DNA from 3 places in the Enterococcus silesiacus genome. Region 2 is predicted to be linked to each of the others. Evidence: predicted binding sites of a transcription regulator. Region 2 holds the regulator's gene; each other region holds the start of a gene.
What was found. Region 2 encodes NrdR, which represses ribonucleotide reductase genes. Its sites were predicted from a motif close to ACACNATATATNGTGT; they were not measured.
Positions count from the first base shown of each region.

Region 1: a site for NrdR is predicted at 8,289-8,304, ahead of nrdD (anaerobic ribonucleoside-triphosphate reductase). Genes of this name have one in related genera too.
Region 3: a site for NrdR is predicted at 7,306-7,321, ahead of pnuC (nicotinamide riboside transporter PnuC). Genes of this name have one in related genera too.

Region 1 covers NZ_JXLC01000009.1:34,149-44,466, forward strand. The annotation lists gene RV15_RS07840 (SpaA isopeptide-forming pilin-related protein) at 1-269, opposite strand, end outside; gene dltD (D-alanyl-lipoteichoic acid biosynthesis protein DltD) at 426-1,694, opposite strand; gene dltC (D-alanine--poly(phosphoribitol) ligase subunit DltC) at 1,694-1,930, opposite strand; gene dltB (D-alanyl-lipoteichoic acid biosynthesis protein DltB) at 1,977-3,182, opposite strand; gene dltA (D-alanine--poly(phosphoribitol) ligase subunit DltA) at 3,179-4,693, opposite strand; gene RV15_RS07865 (teichoic acid D-Ala incorporation-associated protein DltX) at 4,708-4,857, opposite strand; gene RV15_RS07870 (FtsX-like permease family protein) at 5,215-7,299, opposite strand; gene RV15_RS07875 (ABC transporter ATP-binding protein) at 7,289-8,056, opposite strand; gene nrdD (anaerobic ribonucleoside-triphosphate reductase) at 8,366-10,318, shown strand, end outside.
Region 2 covers NZ_JXLC01000021.1:20,412-30,729, reverse strand. The annotation lists gene mutM (DNA-formamidopyrimidine glycosylase) at 1-700, shown strand, start outside; gene coaE (dephospho-CoA kinase) at 704-1,300, shown strand; gene RV15_RS13415 (nucleotide sugar dehydrogenase) at 1,558-2,787, shown strand; gene RV15_RS13410 (pectate lyase-like adhesive domain-containing protein) at 2,834-3,382, shown strand; gene RV15_RS13405 (glycosyltransferase) at 3,431-5,059, shown strand; gene nrdR (transcriptional regulator NrdR) at 5,288-5,773, shown strand; gene RV15_RS13395 (replication initiation and membrane attachment family protein) at 5,786-7,192, shown strand; gene dnaI (primosomal protein DnaI) at 7,192-8,121, shown strand; gene RV15_RS13385 (hypothetical protein) at 8,234-8,704, shown strand; M-box (ykoK) riboswitch at 8,861-9,031, shown strand; gene RV15_RS13380 (MgtC/SapB family protein) at 9,523-10,233, shown strand; gene RV15_RS13375 (GNAT family N-acetyltransferase) at 10,266-10,318, shown strand, end outside.
Region 3 covers NZ_JXLC01000025.1:9,388-19,705, forward strand. The annotation lists gene pcrA (DNA helicase PcrA) at 1-465, shown strand, start outside; gene ligA (NAD-dependent DNA ligase LigA) at 658-2,703, shown strand; gene gatC (Asp-tRNA(Asn)/Glu-tRNA(Gln) amidotransferase subunit GatC) at 2,902-3,207, shown strand; gene gatA (Asp-tRNA(Asn)/Glu-tRNA(Gln) amidotransferase subunit GatA) at 3,207-4,676, shown strand; gene gatB (Asp-tRNA(Asn)/Glu-tRNA(Gln) amidotransferase subunit GatB) at 4,676-6,106, shown strand; gene RV15_RS14605 (diacylglycerol kinase) at 6,123-7,181, shown strand; gene pnuC (nicotinamide riboside transporter PnuC) at 7,449-8,129, shown strand; gene RV15_RS14615 (deoxynucleoside kinase) at 8,152-8,793, shown strand; gene rlmD (23S rRNA (uracil(1939)-C(5))-methyltransferase RlmD) at 8,903-10,270, shown strand.

The DNA.
Region 1 (10,318 bases), on a different contig from region 2:
GTTTCGGGTATCGCTTCGGTTGTAGAAATTTCTACGGCCTCTGGTCGCTCATCTAAAGTATCACTTGTCGAAGAATCCTTTGTAAAAACACTTTCTGAACTTTCCAAAGAGCTTTCTTTGTTCGGTACTTCACTTGTTAGTTCATCAGACGATAAAGTATCAGAAGTTTCTTCTGACACGAATGTTTCAGCAAAACTAACAACAGGAATCAAAGAATTAGCAATCATCAAAAGTATCACTATTATTATCCAAAATTTCTGTTTTTTCATCATTATCTCCTTTTATTTTTATAAAAAACAAACAACTATTACCATAGTACCATAATATATTAATTTTAATAGATAAAATAATAATATTCTTTAATTTAAATACAAAAAAAGACATAAATGTTCAAAAAAAACAATTATGTCTTACTACTTTGTTGACTATCTAATAGATTTCGGATTTTTTTGCTGCCACTCTTTTGAATAAAATGATCCATCAAGTTGATAATTTGGTGATTTAGTCGCATCACTTTCTAGAAATGGCTGAATCCTTTGGTCAGCTTTTAACCAACCTCTCCAGCCTAAATGGATCGTATCAGCCATAAAGTATTGAGTATCACAATCTTTAGTGAAATCGGCAATATTGCTGAAGCCCTGACTTGTTAATTGGTATTTGACTTTTTTGGCAAAACCTTGCAGCATATCTTGGGAGAGACCGGTAAAATCTGTCCAGTGTTTGTTTACTGGTGGGATAATAAAAAGTACATCCGCTTTCTCCTGCGCTAATCGACTGAGTACTAGTTGTAAATCAGAAAATTCAGGGGAAAAACGATAATCCCAATTTAATTGCGAACTTTCTAGGCTGTTCAGCTTCTTTTTTAACCGCTTATTATAGAAGGAATTAGAAATCTCAAATGGATTATTATTTGTCGCTTTCTGACCGATTTCAGCTGCTATTTGATCTAATTCATTGGCATTATAAGTCATAGGTAACGGTTTTTCAGCTTTTTTGATTGTCTTATCTCTGCTTACCATACCAATTTTACTGAACAATTCATCTTCACGAGAAAACATATTGATCATTAAATTAATATAGTGCTTATCTGATGGATTTGGAATTTCACCAGAAATGATATTTTTCAAAGCACTACATAACCGTTTGTCTTCTTTTACTTTTGGAAAATCCATTAATCTTGACGCAAGATAAACATCGTCATCAGTGATTTTTTTTAGATCACTAACCCATTGATACGTTTGAAGCTCAGAATAATAGGCATTGAAATAATCATTGGTAACCCCTTCTTTAACAAACCACTGAGGCGAGATAATGAAAACCACTTTTTTATGAGCAAGATTTTCTCCCATAGATTGCATCATCAAGGCCTGTGTTAAAGATTGCGTACCTGGAGCCCCTAATAAAAACGGACGGTAGCCACGGTCATATTTTTCTGCTAAAACAGTCGGATGAAACGGACTGATTCGGCTTAACTCAGAAGAACCGAAAAATGGAATATATTCTTTTGAACCAATTGCTTTATTCTTGATGGCATTTCCTCTTAGCACATTAGTTGCCATAGAGGTGGAAGCATCTGATAAAACGCGTTTGCTATCCACATCTATTTTAAATGGTGCAAAGAAAAAAGCGACTAACAGAACCGCAGAAATTAGAATCGGTCCAAAGATTCCAAAAAGTTTTTTCTTCATGCTCATTATTGTAAGGCTTTCACTTGTTCGACAACTTTATTTGGTGTGTTCCATAAATCGCGGTCAAATTCTGAAACAGGTACTTGCACATTTAATTGTCCATCAATTTCAACTAATAGCTGAACTGTTGCAAGTGAATCCATTAGTCCTTCTTCAAATAAATCAACATCTTTATTTTCTTTGACTTCATCAGTACCAGTAATTTCTTCCAAAATATCTAAAACTGTTTCTTCTATGTTCATGCGTAATTTCCCCTTTGTCGTACAGTTCTTAGCTGTAGTTTATTTTTTATTTAAAGAATAATGTATCTAAAAATCCTGAAAAGATCAAGAAGCTGAAGCAAACTGCATTAAATGTTAAAAAAACAGCGAATGCATGCGTGAATTTGTTCGATGGAATTTGTTCTTTATGCTTCTTCTTAAAACGTAGCCAAGCATCGGTCAAACAAATCAATGCAGCATGATAAAAGCCATATGCTAGATAATACCATGTTAAGCCGTGCCAGACGCCCATCAATAAGAATAAGGCAAAATAACCAACATTCGATGCTACGATACGGCTCTTGAAGACTTTTTTCTTGATCAAAGTAAACATTAAGCGCATATAAATGTAATCACGGAACCAAAATGAAAGAGTCATATGCCAACGATTCCAAAACTCCTTGATATTCCAGCTCAGAAACGGCTTATTAAAGTTGATTGGTGTGTCATACCCCATCAAGTAACTAGTTCCTACAGCAAACAAGCTGTAGCCTGCAAAATCAAAGAACAAATACATACTATAAATATACATATATGCGACTAATTCCCATGATATACCGCCTGATTTTGCAGCCAACTTCGCAACCACAGGTAGTAATACTTGGCCAAAGTAATAACCAATAATAAATTTATATAAAAATCCCAAGAAAAAATTGTGAATCCCTTTTCCTAGAAAATCTACATATTCAACAGGCGTCGGCGGATTTTCAACATCTTTTTCGAAACGACGGTAGCGATCGATCGGACCAGACGAAATCGTTGGAAAGAATAAAAGAAATTCGATATACCGTAAAATATTGTATTCTTTGATCGAGCCATCCCGCATTTCCATGATGATCTGCACAGATTTAAAGGTTAAATAAGAAATACCTAGGAACCCTAACAGAGAAGCATGACCTGAAACAAAAGGCACTACCTTAACTAAAACTAACGGTAAGATTGCTAAAAATACGGCTAAATAAAAGACCAGACTTTCGTTTTTCTTTTGACGATAATGAAAATAGAACCAAACGAGAATTGTCTGCCAAATGACATAGGCGATCAACGCTACGCCTTGTTTCCAGTCTTCACCACCAAAACTCATGTATAAGAACAATAATGTGACCAAAACTTGATACCAAGCCCAACGTTTTCCTTTAATAAATAAAGTCAGAATCATTGGTAACAATGCAATTAACAAATAAATAAAATAAATCGGATTCGCATAAGGAATCATATGAGGTACATCGATCATGTTGCATTCACCTCATTTATCAATCCTTTACGGTCGATCTTTCCATTTGCTGTCAGCGGTAGCTTTTCAACATAGATAAATTTTTGCGGAATCATATAGTCCATCACTGAACGGCTCAATTCTTCTTTGATTGCTTTGGTCAATTTAAATTCTTTTTCAAATTCATGAGGATTAGCAACCACAAAAGCGACTAATTGTTGAACCTTATGGTTTTGATATTTTGGCACTACTGCAGCATGTTTTATATAAGAAACACTGGCTAAATGATGATCGATATCTTCAAGTTCAATGCGATACCCATGCAGTTTCACTTGAAAATCGATCCGACCATCATAAATCAGCATCTCATTTTTTAGTCTACCAGCATCCCCTGTGCGATAAGCTGGTTGGCCTTTATACTCAAAAAAGGCATCCGCTGTTTTTTCTGGATTATGTAGATAGCCTTTAGAAACACTTGGGCCAGCGATCACGATTTCTCCTACTTCTTCTGCGGGAAGCTCATGATCCTCGTTCATGATATACACAGTTGTATCATTTTTTACATAACCGATCGGCACGCGACTATATTCGTCTAAAATTTCTTGGGTGATCTTAACGCCTGAAACTGCCACTGTGGCTTCTGTTGGTCCATAGGTATTGAAGATAGTAGCTTTAGGAAATCGCTCTAATAATTTCTGAGCCGTTGTTTTAGGCAACTCTTCCCCACAAAATAGAAAAACTTTTAAACTATCTACATGTTCACCATCAAACGTTGGCTCCATCAAACAAATATCCATAAATGACGGAGTTGAAACCCAAACTTCTATTTCCAGCTTGGGAAGTTCAGCAAACAGCTGTTTAAAGTCGTTGATGACGTCTTTAGGCAAGGGTGTCAAGGACCCACCAGAGGTCAAAGCAGGATACACAGCCATCACAGATAAATCAAATGAATAAGGTGCCTGTGATAAAAAACGCATGCCTTCAGTAATCCCAAAATCTGCCAACTCCCAATTCACAAAGCTTAAAAGATTTCCATGACTGATTTGAACCCCTTTAGGCACTCCAGTTGTTCCAGAAGTAAAAATAATATAGTAGGTTTCTGATTCAATAACAGGTTCAAGCTTGTTCGCATGTTGTGTGTCTACGAAAATGTTCTGTAATTCTTCCAATGAAATAATATCAGCAGCTGTTTTGATATCTGACCATTGCGCAACAGAGAAAATCACTGCCGGATCAGCTACATCTAAAATCATTTCAACTCGTTCTTTTGGTGTGTGTGCTTCAATCGGTATATAGGCATGTCCTGCTTTTGATGCCCCTAAAAAACATGCCAGCATTTCAAATTCTAATTCTCCGTAAACAACGACTGGACGAGCACGTCCTATGTTTTTTTGCAAATATGCAGCAATTGCATCGGAGTCACGCTTAAGCTCTCCATAAGTATATGTTCGTGTGTTTTCAATATAGACGGGACGGTTTGGCTCTGTTATCCCCCAACGATCAATTGCTTCAATAATATTTAAAATCGTCATGAAGTATTCCCTCCCTAAAATTCATTATAAATAAATGTACCGCCATCAATGTTTTTATAATGATATAAATAAATCAACATTAAAAGAATACCAAAATAAAATACGGTCTTTCCAATGAATTTCCCCCAGTATTGGACATTTGGTTGAGTAAAAAAAGCTTTCATTTTATCTTATGCCTCCAAATTTTTCATATAATCATATTTTTTGGTACTGCTATTGTAATCAATACTAACGAGAAAAGAAACTAAATTCGCGAATAAAGCCGTCTTCCATACTAACAGTTTTGTCACCTTCGAACAAAAAAAGGGTAGAACAAAACGCAAAAGATTTTGTTCTACCCTCTTTTACTAAAGAAAAAACAAAAAAATACTTTTTTAATCGCTTTGCTGCTAAAACAATTCTACACCTTAGAAGAGCCTTTTGATCATGTAAGACACCCCGCACTTATACTAAATACAGCCTCAACCATGATATAGAAGCCACTACTTCATTGAAAAATCCCTTTAAAGAAACTTAAACTATTAACGATCCTTGCCATGAATGATACGAGAGTAGATCGCTGAAGTTAAAAAGTAGTAAGCAAGATAGATCAAAATCAACATTCCACATGATAAATAGGCTAACCAATAACCAGAACTTGAAATTAATCTACTAAAGACATAGATCGCAAACGTTGCATGTAAAACCCCAATAATCATCGGCGGGAAAAAGATGATGCTGTTTTGCTGATAAATAAGCTGGGTGATTTTCTTTTTGGGAATCCCAATTTTCTTTAACAGATCGTAGTTTTCTTTTTCTCTTTCAGCTTCTGAAAATTGCTGCAGCATCAAAATACTTCCTGTAATGATCAAGGCTAAGACGCCTAAAAACATGGCTACATAAATGAATAGTCCCATCACTCTTCTTTCATATCTTAAGTCCGAAAAGCGACTTGCATAGTTTAATTGCCAAGCTTCCCGTTCGCCCTCTTCAGAAAACTCTGATGATTGATCTTTTTCGGGTTGTAGACTGGTTTTCGATGTATAACCTTCTAAATGATCGTTGACCCATTGATATTTATTATACACCGGTGAAATCCAGTTAGGTTTGACTTCTTCTGATAGCTTATTTGCCAGAGCATCCTCATCTTCAGTATTAATGTTAAAAGCTTGCAGTCTATAGGTGACACCTGAACTTATCTCATTGAACTGCTTATCAGATACAACAAGTGTCGGAAAACTATAGCGCAATAAATCTTGCCCCAGATAATCCTGGCGTACTTCAGAAACATGAAGTTTTATTCCATCTGTTAAAATAAACTCAGAACCATAACGAATGAACCCTGCTAAAATATTTTGAATACTGTCCAAAAGAACAACATCCTGATCATTCTTAAATTTAATATTTTTTAAATAAGGATTTATTTTTTGAAATTTTTGATAATTTGAAAGAGCTAATAAATTTATTGGACTTATCGTATTTTGATTATCATCCTGTCCAATTTTAAGATGAAATCGGCTACCCGTCAACTTATAATTTAATGTGACTAATGAATCGATTTTTGTATCCGGTTCCTGTTTGATTCTTTGAGCTAATTTTTCATAATCATCTTCGGCCACTATAAAATCAGTTGGCGTCGTAATATTTACTGAATTCATCCCGATCGTATAAAAAGAAGCTGCTCCACCAATCATTCCTAAGGCAATCGCAATAAAAATAGTGACAGACGATAGTGTACTGCTACTTCTTTTAATATTACGTTTTGTGTTACCTGATGCAAGCATGTTCAAATTTCGATAATAAGTATATTTATTTTTTCCAAATAAATATACGACTAAATACATTGTATATTTAAAAAATAAATAAGTACCTAACATACATATAAACATTATTATTAACGGTAACAATAAAAAACCGGCATAACCCGCTCTTGTTTTCACCAAGATAGTTCCAAAATGAATAACATTATACGATAAAAAATAACCCGTACCAATCAATACGACACCAAAAATACCTAAACAAATTCTTAGAACAGATATTTTATTTGGATCAGCTGCTCTTTTTTTATTGACTCTCAGCATATTCGATACTTGATAGCGGTAGATCAACCAAGTACTTCGAAGTGACACGGCTAAAAGCATAAAAACAAAGGCCACACTCGTTTGAATCATGGAAGGAAGGGAAATAGAAAACAGACTATCCACTTGTAAAAACATGGCTTTGGCCAAGATCATCGAGAATAATTTTGAAAAAATAATGCCCAAAATAATCCCCGTAATCAAAGATACCGCACCCAAAATCAATGTCTCTACAAAAAATAAAAAGGCTATTTGCTCTTTTCGCATCCCAATTAAATGATATAAACCAATTTCTTTGCCACGCTTCAATAAAAAGAAGTGATTTGCTGCAAACATAAAACCTAATATCATAATAACAATCAAAATACCGCCTAAATTCATTGCCCCATCAATATGGACCTCTTGCCCAACTCGATTTGTTAAGTTTCTATTATATGTAATTGCGCTAAAACAATAATAAACGACAACGGCAAACGTCATACTGACAAAATAAACCAGATAATTGAGAAATTGTCCTTTAAAATTTTTCCAAGATAAATTAAAAATCATTAGCCCGACCACCTCCGCCGATCGTTGCCTGCATATCGATCACTCGATTAAAAAAATCTTTTCTAGATCCCTGACGAACGACTTCTGAAAAAATCACCCCATCTTTTATGAATAGAATTCGATTGCAATAACTGGCCGTATAAGGATCATGAGTGACCATCATAATTGTAGCATCATCTTGTACATTCATATTTGTCATATACTGCAGCAATTCTGCGGCTGATTTTGAGTCTAAAGATCCTGTTGGCTCATCTGCAAAAATGATTTTAGGCCTCGTAATCAGGGCACGTGCCGCAGCTACCCGTTGCTTTTGTCCCACAGATATCGCATTAGGATATGCAGTCAATAACTGATTGATTCCTAAAGTATCTGTAACATGAGTCAAGCGTTGTTCCATTTCAGTTAAAGGCATCCGATCCAAAGCTAAAGGCAGTAGAATATTATCTTTGACATTCAAGGTATCCATTAAATTGAAATTCTGAAAAATAAACCCTAACTTTTTACGGCGAAAATCACTGATTTGATTATCACGCATTTTCAATATATCTTGCCCATCGATCCGAACAATTCCAGTTGTTGGCAGCGAGATCGTTGAGATGGTATTCAGTAAAGTAGATTTTCCCGCTCCGCTGGGTCCCATGATACCAACAAATTCACCTTGATCTACTGAAAAAGAAATATTGTTTAAGACTTGAACTTTATTATTTCGATAACCGTAAGATTTGCTTAAATGATTCACTTCTAAAATTTTTGTCATAGTTTTCGCTCCACTTTATTCATTGTCCTTATTCTACCAATATATTGTGAGACTGAACATCGTTTCCTCTTACAATTAAGTAATAATAAAAAAAAATTTATTAATCCCTTATTTTTCTTAACAAGAATGTTGTGACAATTTCCACAAACCTTTTAGGGAGTTGTTTTCACTATTTTTTCATTTCTCATAAACACTATATGTAGTTGCTACAAAGGAATAAAAATTAAATTTCACACTATATATAGTTGAAAGATTGACTTAATTGTTTTATGATTAGGAAGGAATAAATCTATGAGGAGATGGGTAGTAATGATGGAGATTAAACACGCTAATAATGAAGTGAGTTCTACTGCTTCGCCCTTGCACACTATGAAAATCGTTAAAAGAGATGGACGTCTGGTTGATTTTGATGATCGAAAAATTTATGATGCTTTGATCAAAGCTGAACAAAAAATTCGTGGTTCTTTGGACCCACTTGCCCATGAGCGTATTCAAGAAATCGTTGAAAGAATCGATCAGGAAATTTCAGATCGTTTTGCCGAAAATGTAAAAATTTATGAAATCCAAAATATCGTCGAACATATTTTGTTGACAAAAAATGAATACGAACTAGCGGAAGAATATATCAATTATCGCACTCGTCGTGATTTTGAGCGTAGCAAAGCTACTGACATTAATTTTACGATCAGCAAATTAATCAATAAAGACCAATCCGTTGTCAATGAAAATGCGAATAAAGACAGTGATGTTTTCAATACCCAACGAGATTTAACCGCTGGAATCGTTGGTAAATCGATTGGTCTTAAATTGCTACCTCCTCATGTTGCAAATGCACATCAAAAAGGTGATATCCATTATCATGATTTAGACTACCATCCATATACGCCAATGACTAACTGCTGCTTGATTGATTTCAAGGGAATGTTAAACAATGGTTTCAAAATCGGTAATGCTGAAGTTGAACCACCTAAATCGATCCAAACAGCAACTGCTCAAATTTCACAAATCATAGCTAATGTAGCTTCAAGTCAATATGGGGGTTGTTCAGCAGACCGTGTAGATGAATTGTTAGCTCCTTTTTCTGAATTAAATTATCAAAAACATTTAACTGATGCTAAAGAGTGGATCGAAGGAACTGATCGCCAAGAAGCCTATGCTAAAAGTAAAACTAAAAAAGATATTTATGATGCGATGCAAAGCTTAGAATATGAAATTAATACCTTATTCACCTCAAACGGGCAAACACCTTTCACTTCCTTAGGCTTTGGCTTAGGTCTAAATTGGTTTGAACGTGAAATTCAAAAAGCTATTTTACAAATTCGCATCAATGGTTTAGGTAGTGAGCATCGAACAGCTATTTTCCCTAAACTGATTTTCACTTTGAAACGCGGTGTAAACTTAAATGAGACTGATCCTAATTATGATGTCAAACAGCTGGCATTAGAATGTGCGACAAAACGGATGTATCCTGATGTTTTAAATTATGATAAATTAGTCGATTTGACTGGTAGCTTTAAAGTACCAATGGGTTGCCGTTCTTTCTTACAAGGCTGGAAAGATGAACACGGGGAAGAAATCAATGTAGGCCGTATGAATTTAGGTGTTGTGACTTTGAATCTTCCTAGAATTGCTATGGAAGCCCATGGCAATGTGGATAAATTCTGGGCACTATTGGCCGAGCGCCTTGAGACAATGAAAGATGCTTTAGTTTATCGAGTTGAACGCTGTAAGGAAGCAACACCAGCAAATGCACCGATTTTATATATGTATGGTGCTTTTGGAAAACGTTTATCAAGAAAAGAATCGGTTAATGAACTATTCAAAAATAAACGTGCGACCGTTTCCCTTGGCTATATCGGCTTATATGAAGTCGCTTCTGCCTTTTATGGTGGCGATTGGGAGACTAATCCTGAAGCCAAAGATTTTACAATTGAAATTTTAAAAGATTTAAAAGCGCATGCTGATGACTGGGGCAATGAATATGGTTATCACTTTAGCGTCTATTCAACACCAAGTGAAAGTTTAACAGACCGTTTCTGTCGTTTGGATACTGAAAAATTTGGCGTGATCGAAAATATCACAGACAAAGAATATTATACAAACAGTTTCCACTATGATGTTCGTAAAAATCCAACCCCATTTGAAAAATTAGATTTTGAAAAAGACTATCCGCAATATTGCTCCGGTGGTTTTATCCATTATTGTGAATACCCAGTCTTACAGCAAAATCCCAAGGCCTTAGAGTCTGTTTGGGATTATGCC
Region 2 (10,318 bases):
GATCGGTCAAACAATTGAAAAAATGGAACGTCGGGGCAAGTTTTTAATTTTCAAATTAACGAATTATGATATGATTTCCCATTTACGAATGGAAGGGAAATATGAAACCCATGATCCGAAAGAGGAGCGAACTAAGCACACGCATGTGGTTTTTACCTTTACTGATGGAACTGAATTACGCTATCTTGATGTTCGGAAATTTGGTCGTATGGTTTTAGTACCTAAGAATCAAGGGGAAAATTACAAAGGGATTTTAGCTCTAGGTCCTGAACCGATTCCCACTGAATTTAAGTTGTCGGAATTTCGTACAGGCTTGAAAAAGCATCACAAAGCAATCAAGCCGTTATTATTGGATCAGCGTTTAGTAACAGGCTTAGGCAATATTTATGTAGATGAAGCTTTATGGGAAGCAAAGATCCATCCTGAACAACCAGCAGACACATTAAAGCCAAAAGAAGTTGAACAGTTATATTATGCAATCATTGATGTTCTTGGTCGTGCGGTTGAAGCAGGAGGAACGACGATCCGTAGTTATCTAAACGCTTTAGGAGAAGCTGGAACGTTTCAAATTTCATTAAATGTTTATGGTCAGACTGAGAAACCTTGTCCAAGATGCGCAACGCCGATCAAAAAAATTAAAGTGGCGCAACGTGGTACACATTTTTGTCCTAAATGTCAAACCTTGAAAGTGAGGAATTGATCGATGGGTATGATATTAGGGCTGACAGGCGGTATTGCGACTGGGAAAAGTACAGTCGTTTCTGTATTTAAGAGTCTGAATTTTCCTATCGTCGATGCTGATGTAATTGCTCGGGAAATCGTTGAAGTGGGGACTCCAGCATTGGAAAAAATCGTTGCTGTTTTTGGTTTAGAGGTTTTAAACCAAGATGGATCACTAAATCGCAAAAAATTAGGCAGTATTGTTTTTTCTGATGAGAAAAAAAGAAAGATGCTTAACGAAGTATTATCGCCTTTTTTAAGAGATGAGATTTTATCTCAGATTGATCAGAAAAAGAATGAATCATCACTAGTTGTAGTTGACATCCCCTTATTATTTGAAGGCGGATATGATCAGTTTGTTGATAAAGTAGCAGTTGTTTACGTTCCAGAAGCGACGCAACTAGTCCGTTTGATGAAACGAGATAATTTAACCCAAGACGAGGCGCAACGACGGATCAATAGTCAATTGTCTATAGAGGAGAAAAAACAAAAGGCAGATATCGTATTTGATAATCAAAAAAGTATTCAAGAGACAGAAAAAATAGTACAAAAATGGGTATCCAAAAATATTTTTGAATAACATAACATGATTGTTGTTTATATTTTTTTGTGATAATTTAAAAATAATGAAAATGAATATGGGTAACCACGTATTGAGCATTGCTTTTACGTGGCTTTCTTGTTTTTTTAATACATATAGAACCGTAATATGGTTATTTATATAAACGTTTTAAAATAACGTTTTTCGTTCGGAAAACATAGACAATTCCGTCAAACCTGTGTTATCTTTTGTGAGCAAAAGGATTGCAAAAAAAATAAAAGGTAGTGGAATGTGAAATGAAAAAAGAAGTAGTGGTAATTGGTTTGGGCTATGTTGGGCTACCAAGTATAATAAATCATGTGAAAAATGGTCATAAAGTAATTGGATTTGATATTGATAAACGAAAAGTGGATATATTGAATAAAGGAATCAGTCCTCTTGACACAGTATTGGATGAAACAGTTCAAATGTTGAAAGAAAAAAGGACTGTATTTACCTATGATGGGCAATTAATCAAAGGTAAAGATGTCTATATTATTGACGTACCTACACCAATCGATAAAAATAAAATTCCTGATCTAAGCTATATCAAATCGGCTGTCAATTTGATCAAAAATAAAGTGAAAATAGGCTCGTTGATTATTTTAGAAAGTACAACGTATCCTGGAACAACGGAAGAATATCTTGTAGCTGAGTTTTCTAAACTTGGTTATCATATCGGAATTGATCTTTTCATCGCTTATTCCCCAGAAAGAATTGATCCAGGAAATACACAATCTCTCAGTGCTAAAATCCCAAGAATCGTTGCAGGACATACAAACAAATGCCTATCAAAAGTGGAAGATTTTTTTGGAAGCCATGTTTCTTCCGTTTCCAATTTGAAAACGGCTGAATTAGCTAAAATATATGAAAATACTTTCCGTTTGGTCAATATCGCTTTAGCAGATGAACTTCAAAAAATTTCGGATAATTTAGACATCGAAGTAGGCGAAGTGTTAGAAGCAGCGGCAACAAAACCTTTTGGATTTATGAAATTTACACCAAATTTAGGCATTGGCGGTCACTGTATCCCTGTAGATCCTTATTATCTTACTTGGCTGATGGCGGACCGAGGAGTAGAAACACCACTGATCGATATAGCAGGAAAAATCAACGATTCAATGCTTGATTATTATTTAGAAAAAATCAAAGATCTTTCGGCGCAGAGCAAAAAAGAGTTTGCAGAGATGAGTATTGCTGTTATTGGTGTAACATATAAAAAAAATATTGCTGATGTCAGAATGTCTTCAGTTATTTCACTGATAAAAAAATTAAAAGCGAAAAATATAAGCGTTGTTGCATATGATGATGTGATGCACCCATACAGTGCATCAACCGATGAAACAGTAATCGGTTTAGAACAAGATTATCAACAACTGATGCAATATGATCTAGTAATATATGCTGTTGATCATGATGTGTATGAGGACAAGAAAAAACTTATTATGGATAAGAGTCAATTGTTTTATGATTTAACGACCGTTTAATGCCCCCGTTGATTATAGATTATTCAAGTAGGAGGTGGAAAAAATAATGAATGATAGTTCGAGAAAAAACAGACGCAAAGAAAAACAACACGTTGAACAAAATCGCTCATGCCAGCTATTAAAAATAGTTCTATTACCATTGTTCCTTCTTCTTGCGGTGATTTTCCTAATTTACGGAAGAGATAAATTTTTATTTGATACATCCAAAAAACAAGAGGATTTGCTGATTGTTAAGGAAAAGAAATACGTAGATATCTATTCATGGGAAGAGTTAGTGGCAGCAATTTCAAATAAGGAATTGACTGAAATTAATCTCAAAAGAGACATTAAATTTCCTCAATCTCAAAATAAATTGGCGCTAAATCAGTTGATAAAAGTCCGTGAAGAGAAGATTTTTCGTTACGATGATACCTTAAAAAAAGAGCAAAAACAAACAATACTCAAGGTAAGTCTAATCAAACGAAATCTTAGTCGAAAAGTTTTGGTCAGTGGTGAACAACAAAGCATTAATTTGGGCAATGTAGAACTAGACCTTCCCAAGGGAGTGGAGCTTGAATTCAAAGAGGTAACGTTGATAAGGAGTTATCATTATTAAGCAAAATAGATTAGATTCACTGCAAAACTTTTTTGAAAGGATGTTTTGATGAAAAAAGGATTTTTCTTTTTATTAGAATTCTTAGGTATAATTTTTCTGTATATGATCCCCATCGTCTCCATACTGTATATCTCAGTTTATGAGTTGATTCATTTTTTTCACCCGTCAATCGAAAGTTTTATTTTATCTGGAAAACTCCCATTACTAGTCATGTTGATCATTTTTATGTTAGAAATCATTATTCATTGTACATTTAAACCTCAACAGAAAAAAATATTACGTAAGTTAGGAATCAAGCCTAAAATTAGGCGCTATAAAATAGGCTTTTGGGCAAATATTCGAAGTCAGAATATTAAGCATACACTGTATAATAAAAATGGTTTTTTGTTAGTATTTACGATTGTTTCGATTCTTTCTTTAGCGATTGTATGGTTTCAATTTAGGTTGCCAAGTGGTTATCGCCATTCTTTGAGTGGGATTGCACCTTTTTTTACAATGAGCGGTGGTATGGCATTAGCCACCCTTATTTTAAGTACTCTATATACGCCATATGCCTATGAAAAAGTCAGTAATCGAAATGTATATATACTGATGCCTATGTATAATGAACCAATTGAAAACGTTAAAAATACATTTCAATCTATTCTAAATCAAACACTTCTGCCGGCTGAATTAGTAGCAGTTGATGATGGCAGCTCGCTTGTTGATTATTCAGAGATTGCAAAAGAATACCAAGAGATTTTTGCGGAAAAAGGAATCTCCTTTCAATTTATTAAGCAGAAAAATAGTGGAAAACGGGCAGCACAACTAAATGCGTATAAGCATTTAGAAATTTCTGATTTTCATAATGAGATTATTTTGACGATCGATAGTGATACTGTTTTTGAAGAGCACGCGATAGAACAAGGCATTATTCCGTTTGAAGATGAGCGTGTTTATTCCGTTGCGGGTGTGATCGTGACAAGAAATGTTACAGATAATCTTTTGACTGTAATTACAGATTTATTAGTGATCGGACACATGGTATTGATAGAACGATCGATGAACTCTATGTTTGGCAGTGTAGCTGTTAATAGCGGCCCCATTGCCTTTTATCGGGCTGAAGTGTTATACTTAGCGCAAAAATTAGGATATGAAAATGAAACGTTTGGTCGTGTTAGAGTAGAATTTTCAGATGATAGTTTCTTAACAATGGCGGCAATGCTTTTAGGGAGAACCGTTGCTCAAATGACAGCAGTTTCTTATACAGATTTGCCGAATAAATTGAGTCATCATGTGCGACAACATCTACGTTGGAACAGAGGCAGTTTTATTAGAGGTTTTTGGCGGTTAGCGCTGTTCCCTGTTAATAGTTTTGTTTTTTTTAGACAGGCATTTGGCTGGGCAATGTTTGCGGCTATGAATGTTATTAAGTATCAATTGATTTACTGGGTATTTTTTGTAATGACCGATTTTCCATTAATTTTAGTTGCTCCGTTAGCATTTAGTGCAGTTTATTCCTTAGCCTATCTTTCAATTCCCAGGAATGATTTGGCAAATCGGGATAAATGGATTGTTTTTTTAGCTTTTCCATTTACTGTACTATGGGCAATTTTTGTATTGTCACCTGTTCGAATTTGGGGATATATTACTCATAAGAATACAGGTTGGGGCACGCGAGACAAAATAGAACTGTAAGACGATAATAATTGGGTCAGATTGAACGGTTGGAACGTTGTCTCACTCGATTATTTTTTTTTAAACAATCAAAATTTGTTATTAAATAAGAGACCTACAATAAGAAAAAAATGCTTAAGAAGTAATCGTTAATGACTGGTTTCTCAGGCATTTCATGTTATAATATAGAAAGTAAACTAAAACGAAACTTTAAAAATAGATATTATTAGATAAAATGAGGTGAACACTATGCGTTGTCCAAGATGTCATCATAATAACTCCCGTGTAATCGATAGTCGCCAAGCTGATGATGGTCGTGCGATTCGTCGTCGAAGAGAATGTGAAAATTGCAATTACCGTTTTACAACATTCGAACGAATTGAAGCAGCCCCTTTGTTAGTCATCAAGAAAAATGGCGACCGGGAAGAGTTTAATAGAGAGAAAATTTTGCGTGGATTGATCCGTTCGGCTGAAAAACGTCCAGTTGCCATGGAACAAATGGAGCAAATCGTTGACAATGTCGAAAACCGTGTACGTAGCTTAGGTGAAAATGAGATTTCGACTACTTTGGTCGGAGAATATGTAATGGAAGATTTAGTTAATTTGGATGAAATCGCCTATATCCGATTTGCCAGTGTCTACCGTCAATTTAAAGATATGAGTGTGTTCTTAAAAGAACTGCAGGGAATCGTTGATAAAGCAAAATCTTCAAATTCAGATACAACGAATGAATAAGGAGGTCTTTCCTTGAAAGACAATTGGAAAGAAATCCGTCCTAAAAGTATATTTAAAACAGCGATTGCTTCTCCCTTAGCGGATCAAGAACAAGCGGTATTGACGCTTTTATATCAGCCAATAATTGGTGCGCAAGCATTCAGCTTATATTTAACACTTTTATCAGAGATTGATGAGTCGGGAATGAGTGAATCTCTGTTTCATGCCGATCTGATCACGATGATGGATATCAGCATGAAACAAATTGAAGCAGCTAGAATGAAATTAGAAGGTATTGGCTTATTGTCGACCTTTGCCAAAGAGGATTCCGAATTAGGCATCCATTTCATCTATCGTTTAAATCATCCTGAAACTGCTGAGCGTTTTTTTAAAGATGAAGTATTGTCATTAACACTGTTAAATAGCGTAGGGCAAAGAAAGCTAGATAAGTTATTTGATCACTTTAAGCCGAAATATCTTAATTTAACTGGCTTTGAAGAGGTATCAGTAGGATTTAAGGACATCTATGTCTTCAAAGAAGAGCAAATCGTGTCTCAAAGCAAACAGCTAAGTCAAATGGAGCAAGCTTTTGATGATCCAAGGCCTGCCGGAAAACCAAGTGCCGTCAACGAAAGCTTTGATTGGTCCTATTTTGTTCAAGGAATCGAGAAACTTGGAATCAAGCTTCCAGACAATAATACTGGATTTAAAGAAGAAGTGTTTGTCTTTCATAATTTATTTGGCATTACAGAATTGGAAATGATCGATTTTTGTTCTAAATCATTTGATTATTATACGAGTAAGATTGATGTCAAAGACTTTGAACGAGCAATTTATAGAACCTATGATCCTGATAAAAAACAAAGACTTAGTGAGTTTCAACAGAATGATTCGGTGGATTTATCTGCTGAGGATCAACAAACGTATCGCTATAACTCATTAAAAATGAACGGCTTTTCAACTCAAGATATCCAAATGATCATGGATAGTGAAAAGAATTTTCCACTAAATTATTTGGAAGCTTTAAAAAATGAACGTGGTGGGTATACAACTCCTCAAGAACGTTCGTTGGTCAAGTATTTGGTGAGTAAATCTGGTTTGCCTAATAGTGTGATTAATGTATTGATCAATTATGTTTATAATATCCAAAAACAACCCACACTAAAAGCGGACTATATCAATCGAATTGCTAATGAGTGGGCACAAAGTGGTATTTTTTCACCAGAAAAGGCCATTGAGCATGTGCGTGAAATTGCTAAAAAAGGCAAGGAACAAAAGCAAACAAGACAACGATATGGTCAAAATAATCGACCGATTCGTCAAGAAACGTTGCCTGACTGGGTAGAAAATCCAGTTGAGGAACAAAAGTTATCTAAAGAAGAGCAAGCAAGATTGGATAAAGAAATTCAAGATTTCTTGAGTAAAGGAGGCGACAAATAATGGAAGATGTAGGCAAAGAAATGTCAAAAATCATTCAAAATAGAGATATGAACGAACGGTACAATGAGCTTGTTGAAGTTGTCTTAAAAGATACAGATGTGCAACAGTTTATTCAGGAAAATCGCGAGCGATTGACGGACGATGATGTTCGCAAAAGCTATTCAAAACTTTATGAATTTGTTCAAGAAAAACGTAAATATCAGCTGAATGATCCAACCATGATTGCTCCTGGATACGAGCCTAAATTGACCTTGAATTTCCATTATATTGATGTCACCTATGTACCGACAGAAGCGCTTATCGCTAAGCAAAAAGAAGACGAAATTCGTAAGCGAGTGCGTGCAATGGATATGCCAAAAGATGTTCGTGAAGCTAGTTTAAGTAGATTCGATACAGCATCCCAAGGTCGCGCTCAAGCGATGGCTGAGACAATGAAATTTTTAAATGAATACACGTCAAAACCAAAAGAATTTCATAAAGGGCTTTATCTTCAAGGAACGTTTGGTGTCGGAAAATCGTTCTTGTTGGGTGCAATAGCTAATAGTTTAGCTGAGCGTGGTTTTGTTACGACGATCGTTCATTTTCCAACATTTACAGTAGAGATGAAGCAAGCAATTGGTAAAGACATGGTTGGACCAAAGCTAGATGCGGTCAAGAAATCACCAGTTTTGATGATTGACGATTTAGGTGCGGAATCAATGACTTCTTGGATTCGTGATGATGTATTGAGCGTTATTTTACAATATCGAATGCAAGAGCAATTAGTGACGTTCTTTTCATCAAATCTTGATTTGAAAGAGTTAGAGAAACATTTATCCGTGACGCAACGCGGAGAACAAGAACCTTTGAAAGCTCGTAGAATCATGGAACGTATTCGATACTTGGCAAAAGAGATCACGATGTCTGGCAATGATCGAAGAAATGGTTAAACTGTCTAGTCGCTAGACAGTTTTTTTGTATCCAATAATCTTACAATTCTAGGAATGGACTGATATGAATGCGATCGTTTATAATAAAGTATCACTATTGGAGGGCGAGTTTATGAAAAAAATCGTAGTATCATTATTGTCGATTTTGACATTAATTTCTTTAGGAGCCTGTGCTGAAAATAAAAAAGATACATCGAAAGGAAGCAGTGAAACTATATTGACTAGTAACAAAGAACAATCAACTGAACCTACATCTAGCAGTTTAGACAAAGAAAGGTCGCAAGCAGTTTTTACGGCTGTCTTAGTTGAAGATGCGAAGAAAAACGAAACGGTGGATCAATCGATTCGCTTGGTTTTAAATGAGGTCAAAGCAATTGAAGATCCCGAAAAAATCCTTGGTATGATGAAAAATGAGGGAGTTATTTTAAATGTCTCAACAAACCAATTAGCTGATGATGTTACAGAAGAAAATTTGAAAGCAGGGGATAAGGTCCAATTTACTTTGGTTGATTTACCTGCTATGACGATGTCGATCCCACCACAAGTTGCTGGTAATTCAGTTGTGAAAGTAGAAAAAATTTAATAAAAAATTTAAAAAAACAGATGACTGAAAACGTAAAAAAACATACGTTTTTAGTGTCTGTTTTTTTGATATTTGAAATGATTAAAAAATAAAATTTAAATAAAAGTGTTGACAGTCATTTTAAAATGATGGTATAGTTTCACCTGTAAGATAACTAAATAGATTTGTTAGGTGAGGCTCCTATACAAACACAGGCTACTGCCCAAAAACATCGAGAGATGCCAATGGGTAGAACAGGGATTGTCGATTACAAGGCTTTTCATAAGGTAGCTAAAAGCTCTGCTTTTTACGTTGTATAGTGCCAAAACTCAACGACTAGATCATGCAGGCTTTTTTTTGTGCGCCTATTTATGACCTTCCGCTGAGTTTTGGCGGAAGGTTTTTGCTGTGAATCACTACGATTGGCTTCGCCAGAGTAGATGATGAACAGTACTTGGCGACCAAAGGGAGAGAAGTAACCTTAGTCCTGAATCACCATAATTCGTTACGACTGTATCAAATTCTAAAAGCTTTAAGAATAGACCCACTATGATTAAACAAGGGCCAGAGTAGATGATGAACAGTACTTGGCGACCAAAGGGAGAGAAGTAACCTTAGTCCTGAATCACCATAATTCGTTACGACTGTATCAAATTCTAAAAGCTTTAAGAATAGACCCACTATGATTAAACAAGGACCAGAGTAGATGATGAACAGTATTTGGCGACCAAAGGGAGAGAAGTAATCCATTAAAAGAAACAACAAATTTCTCCAAAATGATGAAGCAGATAGTGAGCATTCCTTAGTAAGCCACGAAAGATAAGACCAAAAAGCCTAACATCCAACAAGCAAATCTAAGAAAGGAGCAAACTTATGCATTTTTAATCAGTATTATTGCTAGTATTTTTGCCGGAATGATTATTGGAGCAGAAAGACAATGGCGGAAAAAATTAGCTGGTATGAGAACGATGACTTTAGTGACATTTGGTTCGTGTCAATTTGTCTCATTGTCTACATTGATCCAAGACGATAGTAGTCCGACAAGAATAGCAGCACAAGTAGTTAGTGGGATCGGTTTTCTTGCTGGGGGAGTGATTTTAAGAGAAGGGTTTAGTGTGACAGGTATCAATACAGCGGCAACTTTATGGTGTTCAGCAGCAGTTGGTAGCATGATTGGAGCTGGGTTTGTGATTGAAGGAGTCCTTTGTGCGGTTGTTTTAATGTTAGTCAATATCCTGTTAAGAAATTTATCTCTCAAAATAGATGATTACACGGTTCAAAGAGAAGACAAACAAATAGAGTCGATCCATTATCTTTCAGTGATTGCGAGTAATACTTGTGAGGTCATGCTTAGAACAGAAATCATCCAATTGTTAGATAAATATTGTTTAACATTTACTAAGTTTTCTTGTACAGACCTAGCAGGAAAAAAAGTCCGACTATTTTTGGAAATCGAAGCGACAAGAAATGGCACACTTGCTGTCAATACGATCATTTCAGAATTATCTCAGCTTTCAGAAATCATCGAGATTAATCAAATGAATAACTAAAAGAATGGAGGAATCAACATGGTAAAGCAGCGATGGTGAAAATCGTAAATTGGAATAGTGAAGAATATTGGGCAGGAATAAAGTT
Region 3 (10,318 bases), on a different contig from region 2:
CGTGCAATGTTAGAAGAAAGCGAACTAGAAGAAGAACGTCGACTTGCATATGTGGGAATCACTCGCGCCGAAGAAGTATTATATATATCCAATGCTTTTTCTCGCACCTTATATGGGAAAACACAATACAATCGTCCAAGTCGTTTCTTAGATGAAATCGATGAAGAATTATTAGACTTACAAGGTTCGATCGCAGCACCAAAAGCACCTGCTAGAACCTTTGAACCGAAAGTGTTTAAACCAGCCTATGCGCAGCCAACGAAGCAGCCGGTAACGGATAAAGTTGAAAGTGGCGGGGAATCAATGGCCTGGCAAGCAGGAGATAAAGTCAGACATAAGGCGTGGGGAACCGGCACAGTCGTTCGAGTTGGTGGTACCGCTAAAGACTTAGAACTAGATGTTGCTTTCCCGGAAAAAGGGATCAAGCGCTTATTAGCAGCATTTGCTCCGATTGAAAAAATATAAGTGTGGTAAAAAGTGTCTCAAGCCTATTTTTAATGAGGTTAAACGAGCCCGTTTGCTGTTATATTTATCTAGCTGCACAAATCAATCCTTATGAAAATAGATAAATCAACAGTGAAACAAAGAACGTTTCAATGCTAATTTCCTACAGGATTAAACGATTTGTTCCGCTTTTAATATTAGGAGGGATCAATTATGACGCAAGTGCCGATAACATTAGCTGAAGCGACAGAGAAAGCAAAAGAACTACGGATACAGTTAAATCAGTATTCCCATGAATATTACGTTGCTGATAAACCGACCGTAGAAGATTATGTGTATGATCGCTTATATCAAGAATTATCAGACATAGAAACCGAATATCCAGATTTGATCACTTCTGATTCACCAACGCAGCGAGTTGGTGGAAAGATTTTACAAGGTTTTGAAAAAGTCACACATGAAGTGCAAATGTATAGTTTGAATGATGGTTTCAGTAAAGAAGATATTTATGATTTTGACGAACGTGTGCAAAAATTAGCTGGCAAACAAGTGGGATATTGCTGCGAGCTAAAAATCGATGGATTAGCAATTTCATTAAAATATGAAAATGGCAAGTTCGTTCAAGGTGCGACTCGTGGTGATGGAACAGTTGGTGAAAATATCACAGAGAATCTGAAAACAGTCAAATCAATTCCTTTGGAGCTGAAAAAGCCAATTTCAGTTGAAGTCCGTGGTGAATGTTATATGCCAAAACAATCGTTTGTCAATTTAAATAAAGAACGTGAAGAAGCAGGACAAGATGTTTTTGCGAATCCACGAAATGCAGCTGCTGGGAGCTTGCGTCAGTTAGATACAAGTATGGTTGCTAAAAGAAATCTTAGTACATTTTTATACACTGTGGCTGATTTTGGACCGATGACAGCACAAACTCAGTTCGATGCGCTGAATGAATTATCAGAAATTGGTTTTAGAACCAATCCTGAAAAAAAACTATGTCAAAATATCGATGAAGTTTGGGCTTATATAGAAGAATATCATGAAAAACGCTCAGAATTACCGTATGAAATCGATGGAATCGTGATCAAGACCAATGAGTTCACGATCCAAGATGAATTAGGGTTTACGGTCAAGGCCCCTCGTTGGGCAATTGCGTATAAATTCCCACCAGAAGAAGCTCAAACGGTAGTAGAAGAAATCGAATGGACGATTGGACGAACTGGTGTCGTAACGCCAACTGCTGTGATGCAGCCTGTTCGTGTGGCGGGGACAACGGTTAGCCGAGCAAGTTTGCATAATGCTGATTTCATCGCAATGAAAGATATTCGCTTGAACGATGCAGTCATTATTTACAAAGCTGGCGATATTATTCCAGAAGTCGCACAAGTCTTGACCGAAAAACGGGATGAAAATAGTCAACCCTATGAAATTCCAACTCATTGTCCAGTTTGTAATAGTGAGTTAGTTCATCTGGATGAAGAAGTTGCTTTACGTTGTATCAATCCGAAATGTCCAGCTCAGATCAAAGAAGGACTCAATCATTTTGTGTCTAGAAACGCAATGAACATCGATGGCTTAGGTCCGCGCGTATTAGAGCAAATGTATGATAAAGAGCTAATCGCTGATGTTGCTGATTTGTACTTTTTAACAGAAGAACAGTTGATGACATTAGAAAAAATCAAAGAAAAATCTGCGAATAATATTTATCAAGCAATTGCTGCAAGTCGTGATAATTCTGTTGAACGCTTGATTTTTGGTTTAGGCATTCGCCACGTTGGTTCTAAAGCAGCCAAAGTTTTAGCAGAACATTTTGGTGATCTACGAACAATCAGTAAAGCGACTAAAGAAGAAGTCGTGGCATTAGATTCGATGGGGGAAATCATCGCAGACAGTTTAGTGACTTATTTTGAAAATGAAGAAGTACATGAATTGATGGATGAACTGACCAAAGCTGGCGTGAATTTTGAGTATAAAGGGATTCGTACGTCCCAATTAGAGGCTGTAGAATCGCCATTCAAAGATAAAACAGTTGTTTTAACAGGAAAACTTACCCACTACAATAGAGAAGAAGCAAAAGAAAAAATTGAAAATCTAGGCGGCAAAGTAACCGGCAGTGTTTCCAAGAAAACAGATATTGTTGTTGCAGGCGAAGATGCGGGTAGTAAATTGACGAAAGCCCAAGATCTTGGAGTTGAAGTGTGGGATGAGCAGCAAATGGTTAACGCATTAGATAATAGCTATACAAAAGAAGAAGCAGAATAACTTGAAAACGAAACAAATTGAATTTTTAGCGTTATTTTTTACATTTTCAGACTATTTTCTTCCATCTCTCTCAAAAATACTTATAATTTTATGATAGAATAAGAAAAAAGCTACTTTTTAACGAGAAAGGTCGTTAACAGTTAAAAAAATGAACTAGTGAACTCTTGAGTGAGTTTTTCTAAGGAAAGAAGGGTATCCATGGCAATCAGTGAAGAAAAAGCAACACATGTAGCCAAATTGTCCAAACTGTCTTTTTCAAATGAGGAGTTAAAAGACTTTACTGAACAATTAGGCAAAATCATCGACATGGTGGAATTATTAGAAGAAGTAGATACAGAAGGAGTTCCATTTACCTCAAATGTTGCACACTCAATCAATGTTATGAGAGAAGACGTAGCAACACCTGGTATGGATCGCGATGAGTTAATGAAAAATGTACCTGAATCAGAAAATGGCTATATCAAAGTGCCAGCAATTATCGACAATGGGGAGGCTGGTGCATAATGGAAAAATTATACGATAAGTCACTAACAGAATTGCATGATTTACTTGTTTCAAAAGAAATCACTGCAACTGATTTAACACGAGCTACCTTGAATCGTATCAATGAGACAGAAAAAGATGTGGATTCATTTATTACGATCAGTGATGAAAAAGCTTTAGAATTAGCAAAAGCAATTGATCTTAAAGGGATCACTGAATCAAATCCTTTAGCTGGTATTCCGATCGGAATCAAAGACAATATCGTAACCAAAGATATTTTAACAACAGCAGCATCAAAAATGCTTCACAATTTCAACCCGATTTATGATGCAACAGTTATGGATAAAGTCTATCAAGCAGACATGATCCCTGTTGGAAAATTAAACATGGATGAATTTGCGATGGGTGGAAGTACAGAAACATCATACTTTAAGAAAACTAAAAATGCATGGGATCATACTAAAGTACCTGGCGGTTCTTCTGGTGGCTCAGCTGCAGCTGTTGCAGCTGGACAAATCCCGGTTTCTTTAGGAACTGATACAGGTGGTAGTATTCGTCAGCCTGCCTCATTTAATGGAATCGTTGGGATGAAACCAACTTACGGACGTGTGTCTCGTTTTGGATTGATTGCATTTTCTTCTAGTTTGGATCAAATTGGTCCGTTGACGAGAAATGTTAAAGATAACGCTTTGGCATTGAATGCAATTAGCGGTTTTGATGAAAAAGACGGTACATCTGCCGGTGCTTCTGTACCTGATTTTACTGCTGGTTTAACAGGAGACATCAAAGGCCTAAAAGTGGCTTTACCAAAAGAATATTTAGGTGAAGGTATCGATGCTGGCGTTCGTGAATCTGTTCTTAAAGCAGCAGAAACATTTAAAGCTTTAGGCGCAACGGTTGAAGAAGTTAGCTTACCTCATTCTAAATATGGTGTGGCTGTGTATTATATCATCGCTTCATCTGAAGCAAGCTCAAACTTACAACGTTTTGATGGTATTCGTTATGGCTACCGTTCTGAAAACGTCAAAAATCTTGAAGATGTGTATGTAAATTCACGTTCTGAAGGGTTTGGTATAGAAGTAAAACGTCGTATTATGCTTGGGACATTCTCATTAAGTGCTGGACATTATGATGCACACTTTAAAAAAGCTGGACAAGTAAGAACATTGATCAAACAAGACTTTGATAATGTCTTTGAAAAATACGATATTATCATTGGTCCTGCGTCACCGACTGTCGCTTTTGGTTTAGGTGAAAATATCAATGATCCAATCACAATGTACATGAATGATTTACTAACAATTCCAGTTAACTTAGCTGGATTACCTGGTATGTCAATTCCAGCAGGATTCTCAGAAGGGTTACCTGTTGGTCTACAAATCATTGGTAAAGCTTTCGATGAAAGCACAATGTATAAAGCAGCGTATGCGTTTGAACAAGCGACTGATTTCCATACGAAAAAACCTGTGATCTTAGGGGGGAATGACTAATGAATTTTGAAACTGTCATCGGACTTGAGGTCCACGTAGAATTAAAAACAAACTCTAAAATCTTTTCACCTGCACCCGCTCACTTTGGGGCAGAACCAAATAGCAATACGAATGTGATCGACTGGGGCTATCCAGGCGTATTACCTGTTATGAATAAACAAGCACTTGAATTTGGGATGAAAGCAGCACTTGCGCTAAATTGTGAAATCTCTAAAGATACACATTTTGATCGTAAAAACTATTTCTACCCAGATAATCCCAAAGCATACCAAATTTCTCAATTCGATCAACCAATCGGTCACGATGGCTGGATCGACATTGAAGTCGAAGGTAAAACAAAACGTATTCGTATTGAACGTGTGCATTTAGAAGAAGATGCTGGTAAAAATATCCATGGTGATGGCGGTTATTCTTATGTCGATTTGAACCGTCAAGGAACGCCTTTGATCGAGATCGTTTCAGAAGCGGATATGCGTTCGCCAGAAGAAGCCTATGCTTATTTAGAAGCAATCCGTTCAATCATCCTCTTTACAGGCGTTTCAGATGTGAAAATGGAAGAAGGCTCAATGCGTTGTGATGCCAATATTTCTTTACGTCCTTATGGTCAAGAAGAATTTGGAACAAAAGCAGAGCTTAAAAACCTAAACTCAATGAGTTTTGTTAAAAAAGGTCTTGCCTTTGAAGAAAAACGTCAAGCAAAAGTGTTATTATCTGGCGGTGAAATCCAACAAGAGACACGCCGTTTTGATGAAACAACCAACAAAACTTTATTAATGCGTGTTAAAGAAGGTTCAAGTGACTATCGTTACTTCCCAGAGCCAGATGTACCACGTTTTGCGATCGATGATGAGTGGATTGAACAAGTTCGTCACAGTTTACCAGAAATGCCAGCCTCTCGTCGTGCTCGCTACATCAAAGAATTAGGTCTGCCAGAATACGATGCAATGGTTCTAACATTAACAAAAGAAATGTCTGATTTCTTTGAAGCAGCATTAAACGAAGGTGCCGATGCAAAACAAGTTTCTAACTGGTTGATGGGTGAAGTTTCGGCCTACTTGAATAGTGAAAAAATTGAGTTACCAGATACATTATTAACACCTGCTAACCTAGCAGGGATGATCACATTGATCGAAGATGGTACGATCAGTTCTAAAATCGCTAAGAAGGTCTTTAAAGAATTGATTGAAAATGGCGGCGATGCCAAAGAAGTCGTTGAAGCAAAAGGCTTCGTTCAATTATCTGATCCGTCACAATTATTACCGATCATCAATGAGGTATTAGATAATAACCAACAATCAGTAGATGATTTTAAAAACGGCAAAGACCGTGCAGTTGGCTTTTTAGTTGGTCAAATCATGAAAGCAACGAAAGGCCAAGCAAACCCAGGCGTTGTAAACAAATTGCTCCAAGAAGAATTGGCAAAACGCTAGAAAGCAGCGAAAGATTATGAAAAAAGCAAGAGTGATTTATAATCCAACTTCAGGTAAAGAGTTAGTCAAGAAAAACCTAGCTGATATTCTTTCTGTGGTGGAAGAATGCGGCTATGAAACCAGTGCTTTTGCGACAACTCCAGAAGAAAATTCCGCTAAAAATGAAGCACGCCGAGTTGCAGAATTAGGGTTCGACCTAATTGTAGCAGCTGGTGGCGACGGAACGATCAATGAAGTCGTCAATGGCATTGCTCCTTTAGAAAAAAGACCGTCTATGGCGATCATTCCTGCTGGAACAACCAATGATTATGCAAGGGCATTAAAAATTCCTAGAGATAATATTCTTAAAGCCGCAGAAGTTATCAAAAAAAATCAAACCGTCAAAATGGATATCGGTAAAGCGCAAGATAGCTATTTTATCAATATTGCCGCTGGTGGTCATTTAACTGAATTGACCTATGAAGTTCCTTCAGAACTTAAAAGTATTTTTGGTTACTTAGCTTATTTAGCCAAAGGAGCCGAAATGTTACCGCGTGTCAAACCAATCAAAATGCGGATGGAATACGATGACGGTGTTTATGAAGGCAATGCTTCGATGTTTTTCTTAGGATTGACTAACTCAGTTGGCGGTTTCGAAAAGATTGCACCTGATGCAAAACTCGATGACGGAAAATTTTCTCTGATCATCGTAAAAACAGCTAACGTGTTTGAGATTTTACATTTAGCAGCACTGATGTTAAATGGTGGCAAACATATTGAAGATAACCGTTTGATTTATACAAAAACTAGTCATTTACATGCTGAAACACTTGAGCCAAACAGTCGTATGATGATCAATTTAGATGGAGAATATGGCGGCGATGCACCGATGGAATTTACGAATTTACATCAGCATATTGAAATGTTTGCCAATGCAGATGCGATACCGTCGAATGCGATCATGGGTTCAGTGTTAGACGATTACAATGACGAATCTGATGAAGAAGATGAGTATCTTGAAACAAGCAAAGAATTTGTAAAAGAAGTTGAACGTTTGACTGAAGAAGACATTGACAATAATGGAAAAATTGGTTAAGTGTTCAACATAAAAATCAGTATCTAAGGCAGATTTGTCTTAGATACTTTTTTGGTTCCTCTAGTTATAACTAAAGCATGAAAAACCAAACTATATACAATATATAGATGTTTGAAATTAAAAAACACAATATGTTGTATAAAAAATGTCTCATAATCAATAGTTGAGAAGGATTCTCATTGACTTGTGAATAAAACCGAGGTAAATTAAATAAGTCGTCATCTCTGCAGAAAATGATAAACAGGACAAGTGAGAGGTTTGTTTGAAATGAGTTCAAATTTCATTCTTAATGATTTTAAAGGTTGGGAACGAAAAAACTATCTTTTTTTATTTACAATGATTGGTGTGCAATTAGTTGGGTTCTTATTTAATCCATCTAGTTGGATTACTCTAGTGGGCGGTTTATCTGGTATTATCTGTGTCAATCTGATTGCTCAAGGTAGAGTGAGCAATTATATATTTGGTTTTATAAGTGCGCTGATCATAGGATATTTTGGATTCAAAAGCCGTGTTTATGCTGAAGTTTTACTTCAAAGCTTTTATATCATAATGGATATTACAGGTTTATATACTTGGTTAAAAGTTAGCGAAGATGGATCTGGTAATGTGACAGATGTCAAAACGTTGAAAGGCATTCAATGGCTGTATGCTGGACTTGTATGGCTGTCCATTGGTATGGCGGCCTACTATCTTTTAGGCTTTGTCAATGATGCTCAGCAGACTCTTGATGCTGTGACATTTAGTGTGTCGGCAACTGCGATGCTATTGATGATCAAAAGATATCAGTCACAATTCGTTTTTTGGCTATTAGGGAATATTTTCTCTCTAGTCTTATGGTTTAGAGCAGGGACCCATGCTGGTGGCGATTATGCTCTGTTTGTCATGTATAGCATGTATACAATCAATTCTATTTATGGCATGATTCATTGGTTAAAATTAAAAAAATAAACAATAATAGGTAGGGAGTTCGATGGCAGTGATCGTTTTAGCAGGTACAATTGGTGCAGGGAAATCTAGTTTAACAGAAATTATTTCAGAACATTTAGGATCAGATGCGTTTTATGAATCCGTTGATGATAATGAAGTATTGCCTTTATTTTATGCAGATCCTAAAAAATACGCATTTTTACTGCAAATTTATTTTTTAAATAAGCGATTTGACAGTATCAAACAAGCACTCTCTCATGAGAACAATGTATTAGATCGTTCGATCTATGAGGATTCTTTATTGTTTCACTTAAATGCGGATCTCGGTAGAGCAAATGAAACAGAAGTAAAAGTCTATGATTCTTTATTAGAAAATATGTTGCAAGAGTTGCCGTATGCAGCTCAAAAAAAGCGGCCAGATCTATTAGTGCATATTAAAATATCTTTTCCTAAGATGTTGGAACGGATTCAAAGACGAGGACGTCCGTATGAGCAAGTAGAACAAGACCCAGCTTTGTATGATTATTATAAAGAATTGAATAGTCGCTATGAACAATGGTTTGAAGCATACAATGAGAGTCCTAAAATCCAAATTGATGGAGATAAGTATGATTTTATCGAAAGTGAAGAAGCAAAAAAAAAAGTGATTAAGCTGATTGAAAATAAACTAGCAGAAATCAATTAAAACAAAAAAATTAATTTTTGCTTCTTTTAGCTATAGAAACAATCTCTCTATTGCTTTTCTAGCATTTTTTCATTAGAATGAGAGAAGCGCATTAAAGAAGGAGCGACTTATGAATAATTTTCCAGTGAACAAAAATGAAACAATCGAAGTTGATATTATTGATCTGACACATGAAGGAATGGGTGTTGCCAAAGTTGACGGCTACCCACTTTTTATAGAAAATGCTTTGCCAGGTGAAAAAATCGAAATCAAAGTCTTGAAAGTCGGCAAAAGCTTTGGCTACGGCAAAGTCTTGACGATCTTAAAATCAAGCGAAGACCGTGTCCCAGTTAAAGACGCAAACTTTACTAAAGTTGGGATCAGTCCGTTACAGCATTTAGCTTATGGGGCTCAATTGACGTTTAAAACAGATCAAGTGAAAAATGTAATGCAACGTGTAGCGAAATTACCGGATGTTCCAGTGTTGGGCACATTAGGCATGAACAATCCTTGGGGGTACCGTAATAAAGCGCAAATTCCAGTAAGAAAAATCGATGACAAACTACAAACTGGTTTCTTCAGAAAAAATAGCCATGATCTAATTCCATTAGAACATTTCTATATCCAAGATCCTAAAATCGATGAAGCAGTCATCAAAATCCGTGATATCATGAGACGTTACAGCATCAAGCCTTACAACGAATCTGATAACACTGGTAACTTACGCCATATCGTCGTTCGCCGTGGCTACCATACTGGTGAGATGATGATCGTTCTAATTACTAGAACACCAAAATTATTCCCAACAAGTAAAATCATTCCAGACATTCTAGAAGCGTTGCCTGAAGTTGTCAGCATCGTGCAAAATGTCAATGCTAAAAAGACAAACGTGATTTTTGGGGATGAAACGATTCTTTTACATGGCGAAGATAAAATGATCGATACGATTTTTGGTTTGAAATTTGAAATCTCATCTCGTTCATTCTACCAAGTAAATCCTCAACAAACTGAAGTAATGTATAATAAAGTCAAAGAATACGCAGCATTGACTGGTGAAGAAATCGTTGTAGACGCTTATTGTGGGATCGGTACGATCGGTTTAACTTTAGCGAAAGATGCGAAACATGTCTATGGTGTGGAAGTCATTGAAGAAGCAGCAAAAAATGCTGAAAGCAATGCCAAACTAAATGATATTACCAACGCAACCTTTACAGCAGGTTTAGCTGAAGAAGCATTACCAAGAATGATTGAAAATGATATCAAACCAGATGTTGTGATCGTTGATCCGCCACGTAAAGGGTTAGAAGCAAGTCTAGTGAAAACGCTGATTGAAACAAAACCTAAACGAATTGTTTATGTGAGCTGTAATCCAGCGACATTAGCACGTGATCTTGCCTTACTCGTTGAAGGTGGCTTTGAAGTCAAAGAAGTCCAACCAGTGGATAATTTCCCACAAACGACTCATATCGAGTCGGTATCATTGTTAGAACGAAAATAAACGCCTACATTACACCTATTATTAAGATGTGATCGTAGACACAATGAA